2 regions of the Bowmanella yangjiangensis genome follow, and region 1 is predicted to be linked to the other one. Evidence: riboswitches for the same ligand, from Rfam matches in the RefSeq annotation. Region 1 holds a riboswitch; the other holds the start of a gene.
The links. A riboswitch is a leader RNA that binds a small molecule or an ion and turns the genes downstream of it on or off. The one in region 1 is predicted to bind molybdenum cofactor.
Positions count from the first base shown of each region.

Region 2: another riboswitch for molybdenum cofactor. It lies ahead of moaA (GTP 3',8-cyclase MoaA); the one in region 1 lies ahead of moaA (GTP 3',8-cyclase MoaA).

Region 1 is NZ_JAHDJU010000003.1:202,682-207,101, forward strand. It holds gene moaE (molybdopterin synthase catalytic subunit MoaE) at 95-577, opposite strand; gene moaD (molybdopterin synthase sulfur carrier subunit) at 602-847, opposite strand; gene moaC (cyclic pyranopterin monophosphate synthase MoaC) at 844-1,329, opposite strand; gene moaA (GTP 3',8-cyclase MoaA) at 1,401-2,384, opposite strand; molybdenum cofactor riboswitch at 2,371-2,505, opposite strand; gene KJY73_RS16565 (MATE family efflux transporter) at 3,138-4,420, shown strand, end outside.
Region 2 is NZ_JAHDJU010000001.1:1,653,812-1,658,231, forward strand. It holds gene moaB (molybdenum cofactor biosynthesis protein B) at 1-400, opposite strand, end outside; gene mobA (molybdenum cofactor guanylyltransferase) at 413-949, opposite strand; gene moaA (GTP 3',8-cyclase MoaA) at 950-1,918, opposite strand; molybdenum cofactor riboswitch at 1,909-2,029, opposite strand; gene KJY73_RS07380 (alginate export family protein) at 2,109-3,281, opposite strand; gene narL (two-component system response regulator NarL) at 3,442-4,107, opposite strand; gene KJY73_RS07390 (hypothetical protein) at 4,411-4,420, opposite strand, start outside.

The DNA of each region.
Region 1 (4,420 bases):
AAGCAAACGGTTGATTTAAGGGAGGATTACCCCTTCGTGCTATTCTGATCTTCGTGGTAAATACGCTTTTAGCCTGACAGCCAGAAATCGATAACTACCACTCCCCTGCCTTAACCCGATCAGACTCCCTCGCCTCAACCCAGTGTGCGCCTTGCTGGGTATGTTCCTTTTTCCAAAAAGGTGCGCGGGTTTTCAGCTGGTCCATTAAGAATTCGCAGGCGGCAAAAGCGCTGCCACGGTGTTTGCTGGTAACACCCACAAACACAATTTGCTCGCCTAAGTTAAGTTTTCCTACCCGGTGAATTAGCCGGACTCGGCCCAAGTGCCAGCGCTGTCGCGCCTCATCCACCAATTCACTAAGGGCTTTGCTTGTCATAGCCGGATAATGCTCAAGTTCCAGGGCTTGCACCTGTCGGCTCAGATTGTTATCCCGCACTAAGCCGACAAAATGCACCACGGCCCCATCACTTTGGTTATTCGCGGTTAGTGCCTGATATTCAGCGGCCAGATCGAAGTCCTGCTGTTGCACTGAAATATGCTCTTGCTCTGGCGCTTTAGTCATTTGTATTTTGCTCATATCAACTTACTGATTAACCTAAGCTCAGCCACCGGTAACGGGCGGGAAAAAGGCCACTTCGTCGCCGCTGTTAAGGGTGCAATCTTCATTGACCAGGGTTTGATTAACCGCCACCAGGGCTTTATCCGAGGCTAAAAATTCCTGCCAGCGCTGGCCTTTTTGCGCCAGTTGCGCTCGAAGTTCAGCAATATTGCTGACATTGGCTTCCAACTCCAGGCTGGCGCAGTCCAGCACTTCACGAAGTTGAGCGAAAAACAATACCTTAATCATGCCAGTTCCCCTGCTTGCCAATGGCCGGTCTTACCGCCTTGCTTTTCTAAAACCCGTATCCCTTCGATCACCATGGCCGGATCCACCGCTTTACACATATCAAACAGGGTCAATGCCGCCACACTCACGGCAGTCAGGGCTTCCATTTCCACCCCGGTTTGGCCCGCTAGCTTACACATGGCAATGACTCTGACCCGGCTTTGCTGGGGCTCTGCTTCAAAATCCAGTTGCACTTTGGAAAGCATCAAGGGATGACATAAGGGGATCAAACTGGCGGTTTGCTTGGCGGCCTGAATACCGGCGATACGCGCCACGGCAAACACATCGCCTTTGGCATGTTCACCGCTACTTATCATCTGCAAGGTACGCGCTGACATGCGAATATAGCCTTCGGCCCAGGCGGTGCGTTGACTAACCGCTTTGTCGGTAACATCCACCATGCTGGCTTCACCACGACTGTTAATATGACTAAGCTGGCTCATTAGCCGCTCCTTTTTATATTGTTTCGGCGCATAGCCTAAATGCAGAATACACAGGGCTTGAAGCGATGTTTTCAGCCGCCTAACATAGCAAGATGGCGGGTTGCCCCGGTATAGCCTTTATCCAACCAGTGGCTAGCATCTTTTTGCCCAAGTAAGTCGCGTAAACGCTGCTGAAGAGCGGCCACATCTCCGGCTTGCATCAAGGGCCGTATATCCAATCCTTGCTCGGCAAATAAACATAAATGCAACTTACCTAGTGCAGATACCCGCAAGCGGTTACAACTGGCACAGAAGTCTTTACTGTAAGGCATAATCAGACCAATTCGCCCGGCATAGTCAGGGTGCCAAAATTCTTCAGCCGGCCCCGCAGTACTGGCCCTGACCACAGGTTGCCAGCCTTGCTCAAGCAGTTGCTGTTTAATCGGCTGACCAGACACATGGTTGTCATTAAAAAAGCGTTGGTTGTCGCCGGTTTGCATCAGTTCGATAAATCGCAGGGTGAGCGGCGTGCTTTTCAGCCAGTGTAAGAAGCCGTGTAACTGACCTTCGCTATAAGGTTTAAGTAAAACCGCGTTCACTTTGACCTTCAAATCTAAGGCTGCAGCCTGTTCCAGCCCGGCTAAAATATCGCGCAATTTATCGTGGCCGGTAATGGCAGCGAATTGTCGAGGGTCCAGGCTGTCAATACTGACATTCAGTGACGTCAACCCGGCTTGCTGCCAGCTTTGCACTTTGGATTGCAGTTGAAAGCCGTTGGTGGTCAGTGCCACTTCATCAATACCGGCTGTATTGGCACACAAGGCGATTATGTCGGCGAGATCTTTTCGCAGCGAAGGCTCGCCGCCAGTAACGCGAATCTTACGCGTGCCCAGGCCCGCAAACGCCTGTGCTAAGGTGTGTATTTCATTTGTAGCCAGAAAATCACGATCACTGTCACACTGATAACCATCAGGCAGGCAATAGTTGCACCTGAAGTTACAAACATCAGTAATAGACAGCCGCAAGTAACGAAACCTGCGCCCGTATCTGTCAATGAGCTTATTGTCGTCCTGCATTTTACCTTTCCAAACATGGGAGGCTGCTTGATTTCTCGCACAACCCTGGCAGGCACATGACCTGCGGCCAAAGAATCATGCCAAAAGGTGTAGACTCAGAGGCTCGGTATTATCCTAGACCTGCATTCTAGAGGTCTTCTTTCGCTCAGCATAGCGCAAAGATTTTTACATTAGCCATAAAGTGAATAACGCCGCGCGGGCCATGGTGGAATATCTGCGGTAAATAGCATTAGGACCAGAAAAGAAGGCCCGGGTCCTCACACAAACCCGGGCCTTATTGCAAGAGCATCAGGCACACTGCCTGCTTATTGTTCCCCGTAGGCAAATGCCTTAGGAAAGGTGGCGGTATCTTATTTTAATGTCGGCTTAGCCGTTCTTGTTATTGTTGTTTTGTGTGGACATAGGCCACATACCCTCCTGGCAAGTCCGCTCATCGCATCCAGCGATAGAATTGTACCGTTCCACCTGTTGCGCTTTAGAGTTAGCAGACTTAGTGCCAAGATTTATTTTTATTTAAATTCAATGCGTTAACGGATTGAAAGAATATAGCATGCCAAACACGCTGTTCATTAAGGTGCAGGATTGCCCCAGGTTTGTGCAGGCAAACGTCCGGGTCAAAGAAATGCGGAACAGACCCCGGATTTTCCGAGCTACGGCTATCTAAAGTGTTGTTTTGTTGCTTAAACGAAAATTCATCCTCAGGCCTTGCTGGCTGTGGTATAACAACGCCCCGATGATATGCAGTCGCAGACGATGAACCTTAGTCACGAGATCCGCCAACTTACCAAACTTGCTTGGCCATTATTGATTGCCCAGGTTACCCAAACCTTGATGGGCGTTTCCGATACCATTATGGCTGGCCGTGTGTCTGCCACCGATATGGCGGCCGTAGCTATTGCTGCCAGTGTGGTTATGCCGCTGCTGTTTTTCCTGCAGGGAATTATCTTAGCACTGCCACCTATTGTGTCGCGCCTGAACGGGGCAAAGAAGTTTGACGAGATCCCGGAGAAAGGTCAGCAAACCTTGTGGCTGGCGTTAATGCTCTCCGCGCCCCTGGCGCTGGCCGCATTTTTTGTGCCCAGCCTGCACGGCAAATTGGGCATGGAGCCAGAGCTTCAGCGCATTACCCTGGAATACATTCAATACCTGCTGTTTGGCGCCCCCTGCTTTGCTGTATATCAGGTGTTTCGTCAATATTGTGAAGGGCTGTCTGTTACCCGTCCCAGTATGGTGATTATGGGTATCGGCCTGCTGGTGAATATCCCGGCTAACTACATTTTTATCTATGGCGAGTTTGGCGTGCCAGCCTTTGGTGGTGCGGGCTGTGGTATTGCTACCTCGCTGGTGTTTGCCGCCATGATGTTAAGCACCTGGCTGTACCATCACTTTGCGCCTTCTATGCGGCGTTTTCATATGTTCCAACAATGGTATGCACCGCGCTTTAATGAAATTGCCGAGATCTTAAAGCTGGGCGTGCCTATTGCCATGACCATTCTCTTTGAGGTGTCCTTGTTTGCTGTGGTGGCGCTGCTACTGGCACCTTATGGAGCCACTGTGGTGGCGGCTCACCAAGTTGCCTTGAACTTCTCCTCTTTGATGTTTATGGCGCCATTAAGCATTGGCCTGGCGCTCGCCATCAGGGTCGGGCATTTACTCGGCGAAGACCAACCGGATAACGCCAAACGCGCGGTACAAGGTGCCTGGCTGGTCGGTATTTGTTCGGCTACCCTTACCGCATCTGTGTCTTTCTTGCTGCGTTATCAAATCTCCGGCCTCTATACCGCCGACCAACAGGTAGTAAAAATGGCAGCGGATTTGATGTTTTTGGCCGCCCTGTTCCAATTCTCTGACGCGATCCAGGTAATTTCAGGCTGCGCCTTAAGAGGCTATAAAGATGCCAAGGCCATGTTCTATATCAGCTTTGTGTCTTATTGGGTGATTGGTCTAAGTACCGGCTGTATTCTCGGGTTGACGGACTGGATAGTACCGGCAATGGCCGCGACTGGGTTCTGGATCGGCTTTATTGTCGGTCTGAC
Region 2 (4,420 bases), on a different contig from region 1:
CCAGGGTATGGTTAGCCAGTCCCGCCAGGGCGCGGGATTGCAGTGCCGATGGACCAATATCCTGATAGGAGAGCTGTCTGAACAGCTCGCCAAACCCGGTTACTTCGTGGTCAAACAGCACGGATACCGCCTCGGGCGTGCAGTCCTTAGCATGAAAACCTGTGCCACCGTTGATAAGAATGACCTGTACCTCGTTGCTGGCAATCCAGGCGGATACCTGGGCACGGATCAGATAGCGATTTCTTGGCAGTAGATGTCGCTGGGTTAGCGTATGTCCGGCGCTTTGTAGCCTATCTTGCAGATACTGCCCGGCGTTGTCCTGCTCTTGGGTGCGGCTGTCTGAAACTGTCAGTATGGCGATATTCAATGCGGCTTCGGGTGACAATGGTGCTGTATTCATAGGGGATGTCCGTTAACCTGCAATGGCGGATTGCCACTGTTCTGGGGTATTCAAATTACGTAGTCTGTGTTTGGCTTTGCAAGGTAGAGCACAAGCCTGTAAATGCGCCAACATATGGCGCACCGAACCTTGTCCTTCGTTATCCATCAGTTGCTTAAGGTAATTGCGCAAAACCTCAGTGATGGGTAAATATAGAGGCAGAAAACAGTGCTGGAAATAATAAGGACGGCCATTTTTGCGCCCATAGCGGTACAAGTCATGCAGCAGAGATGGCCGCAGAAATGGCATATCTACAGGTACAATCAACAACTCATCTAGGTTGTTGGCTTGGGTGAGGGCGCTATGAATGCCGCCAAGTGGTCCGGCATCTTTTACCAGATCTTGCACAAATCCGAGCTGATTGCGGCTAATTAGTACCCGTTCGCAGCCACTTTTTTGTAAAAGCTGCTGCGCTTGTTGTAGCAAGCTATGGCCATGGTATTCGAGCAGCGCTTTGTCTTGCCCCATCCGGCTGGAACGCCCGCCGGCCAGCACCAATCCAATCAGCATTTAGCCTCCCAGCATAGCCAGTTGTTGGGTGGCACCGGTCAGACCTTGTTGTAACCAATGACGGCTGTGTTTTTGCCCAAGCAGTTGCAACATATGTTGCTGCAAACCGGCAATATCGCCTTCTTGCAACCAGGGCGCCAGAGACAACCCCTGCTCGGCAAATAAGCACAGATGCAGATTGCCCGTGGCAGACACCCGCAGCCGGTTACAACTGGTGCAGAAGTCTTTGTCATAAGGCATGATTAAACCAATATTCCCTTGATAGTCTGGGTGGCAAAACTCCTGTGCGGGTCCGGCAGTTTTATCCCGTATTATGGGTAGCCAGCCACTGGCCAGCAATTCGGCTTTTATGCTCTGACCGCTCAGGTGGTTTTCGGCAAAGAATGCCTGATTGTCGCCAGTTTGCATCAGCTCAATCAGTCGAAGTGTGACCGGCGTATTTTTCAGCCAGTTCAGCGCGTGTTTGAGCAAGGTCTGAGAGTAGCCTTTCAAAAGCACGCTGTTAACTTTGACCTTAAGCCCCTGCGTGAGGGCACTCTCAACCCCCCGTAGCACGATATCTAGTTTGTTGTGCCCGGTAATGGCATGAAATTGCCTGGGATCCAGACTGTCGATACTGACATTCAAGGCGCTCAGTCCGGCGTCCTTCCATTGTTTAACCTGGCCGGGTAATTTGAAGCCATTGGTGGTCAGCGCTACCTTGTCAATGCCTTGAGTTTGGGCACAGATGGCAATAATCTCCGTCAGATCCTTACGCAGTGAAGGCTCCCCGCCGGTTATACGGATTTTTCGGGTACCCAGTCCGGCAAAAGCGCCTGCCAAGGTGGCGATCTGTGGTTGACTGAGAAAGCGCGTTTTGCCGTTACCCTGATAGCCATCCGGCAAACAATAGGTACAGCGAAAATTGCAAACATCAGTGATGGACAGTCGCAAATACTGAAAGCGTCGGCCAAATCTATCTTCCAACATGATTCCTTACCTTTCCAAACAGGGGAGGCTGACAAATTTCTCCATCAACCCTATAGGCCGTTACCCCATGCCCGAAGGTTTAGCGATAACGGCTCGGCAGGCCGGGCGTTGTCCCGACGTATTAATGCTACGGCAAACCAGACGCCAGGCTATTCCCCAAAAGGGATAGACAGGCGGTGCATTGGGATAATTACCAGTTGGCGGTGACCATTAACCACAATTTGTCGGTGTCCGAACCATGATGTTTGGCCCGGTAGCGAGCCATTTTCAGCAGCAGCTTAAGATGCGCATTAACAGCATAGGCTGCTGAGGCGTCCCATTCATGGCCATAGCGGATAGCTTGTTTGTCACTGTCAAAACGATGATAAGTCAGTTGCAGTTTTATTCCGGCCAAAGTCGTGCCAGCACCGGCATAACGGTCTTGTAACCCGGTTAGTGGCGTGTTGAGAAATTGATCGGCAAAACCCTGGAACTTATGCAAGGTGGCCAGTGGCGTGATAACCCGGCCCTGACTGTCTGCCCCCAATTTTTCGTAACCTAATGTCCAGCTTATGCCACTGAGCTCGCCATCTAATTGCGCGAGTCCGTAGGTGGCCTTGTAATCAACTGGCTGCTCGGCATAGTCCTGCTGGCGTGCCAGACTCAAGGTCAAACGCATTGCGGGAAGACTGCCTTGATAACGCAAGCCAAAGGTTTTATTTGATAGTTGCGGCGCTTGTTCAAAGTCCATCCAATAAGCAAAGGCGCTAATACTTTGTTGGGCGTCCAGGGCAAAGCGTCCGTTAACAAGGTGAGTATCGCCGCTAAAGCGTCCTTGGGGACTATCCTCGCCAAAGATACGGTTCACTTTGCTGATATAGCTATAGTCGAGGTTGAGATTTTCCTGGGGAGTGAATTTAACGCGAAGCGCGTCAAAGGTTTGCTCGTTTTGCCGCCAACCCACGCCACCGACAAAGCGCTGGTCATCGAGATTGATGCGCTGACGACCTGCATCCAGGCTTAAGTGTTGTTGCTGATAGCTTAGATAGGCTTGATTCAGATCCTGACCTTTGGGATCGGCAATCACCGGTCTGTCGCTTATCCCATTCAGTGTGGAATTGTATTTATCCGTGCCAAGGCTCCACAGGCCATCCACTTCCAGCGTACCACTGAACCCATGATATGCGCCGCTTTGGTAACTAAAGCGGCCTCGGAGGGTATTGGCGATAGCCTGTTGAGACATATTGTGTTGTTCGACAAACTCCGTGCGGTAGCGCAGGTTCAGGCTTACCTTGCCCTTAGTGAGGGTATCTTGCAGGTTGTCTGCCTGACTTGGTGTGATAATCAGCGGTGTGAGAAGCAGTAAAAGGGCCATGTGTTTCATATTCAGTGTCCGGGTTGATAAATCTCGGACTTACTATGAAAAGGACCCTGGTTGCTTAAATTGATATAAATCAACTCAAGCAATGCGCTACCCATAAGCATCTAATGCCTCGCCTCTAAAGGGGTAGAGGCGAATGTCAGGGGATATTGAACGGGGCCACTCAGACCCTGGCGTCGCCTTTGCTTTGTTGGTTTACCATCCACACCGCGGCTTCGACCCGCGAGCGCAAATCGAGCTTTTTCAACAGGTGTTTTACATGCACCTTTACCGTGCCGTCAGAAATATCCAGTTCCCTGGCAATCAGCTTATTGCTCAGCCCTTTGGCAATAAGCTTAAGGATGTCCAGCTCCCGGCTGGTGAGGCTGGCCAGTGCGCGGTTGGTCTGTCGCTGCGGTCGGCGCAAGGCCGTTGCCAGGATTTCGGTGAGCTTCGGACTCATCACCATCTTACCCAGAACGGCTTCTTTAAGTTTCTCAATCAGTGCTTCGGGCTCCATATCCTTAAGCAGGTAGCCATCAGCACCCAGACGGATGGCTTCTACCACATCCTCATCGCTGTCTGACACCGTCAGCATGATAATGCGTGCATCCACGCCACGTTCGCGCAGGGCTTTTAAGGTCTGCAGGCCATCCATGCCCTGCATATTCAGATCCAGGGTGATCAGATCCGGGTCGAGGGATTCGGCCAGCTCAATAGCCTGCTGACCGCTACTGGCTTCACCTACTACGTTCAGGTCGTCTTCCAGTTCTATTAGTTGTGTGAGCCCTTTACGCAGCAAAGGGTGATCATCGACCATCAATACGGTAGCGGGGGTTAACTCAGACATTTCGGGCTCCGGCTTTTATCTGCATAATCATCAAAGACTAACGTTTAGGGGGAGGGATGCCAACCAATCTCAGGAGATAGGTGAGTACCTCTAAATGGGTAGTTGTTTTTGGCGGTTTTCATACTTAACACCTTGCGAGAGGTTTTGAGCTGCGTTGATTGTCTGGCGAGTGTGTATCCTATTGCCGCACTATGCTTGCCACCTTGCTCCACATTAAGGAACTTTTTTTATCTCCTCTGGTGCGCTCCTTGCGATATGTTTGGGGCAAGGATCCGCAATCCACTCAGGTTAGCTGTTAGTCTGCTATTTATCG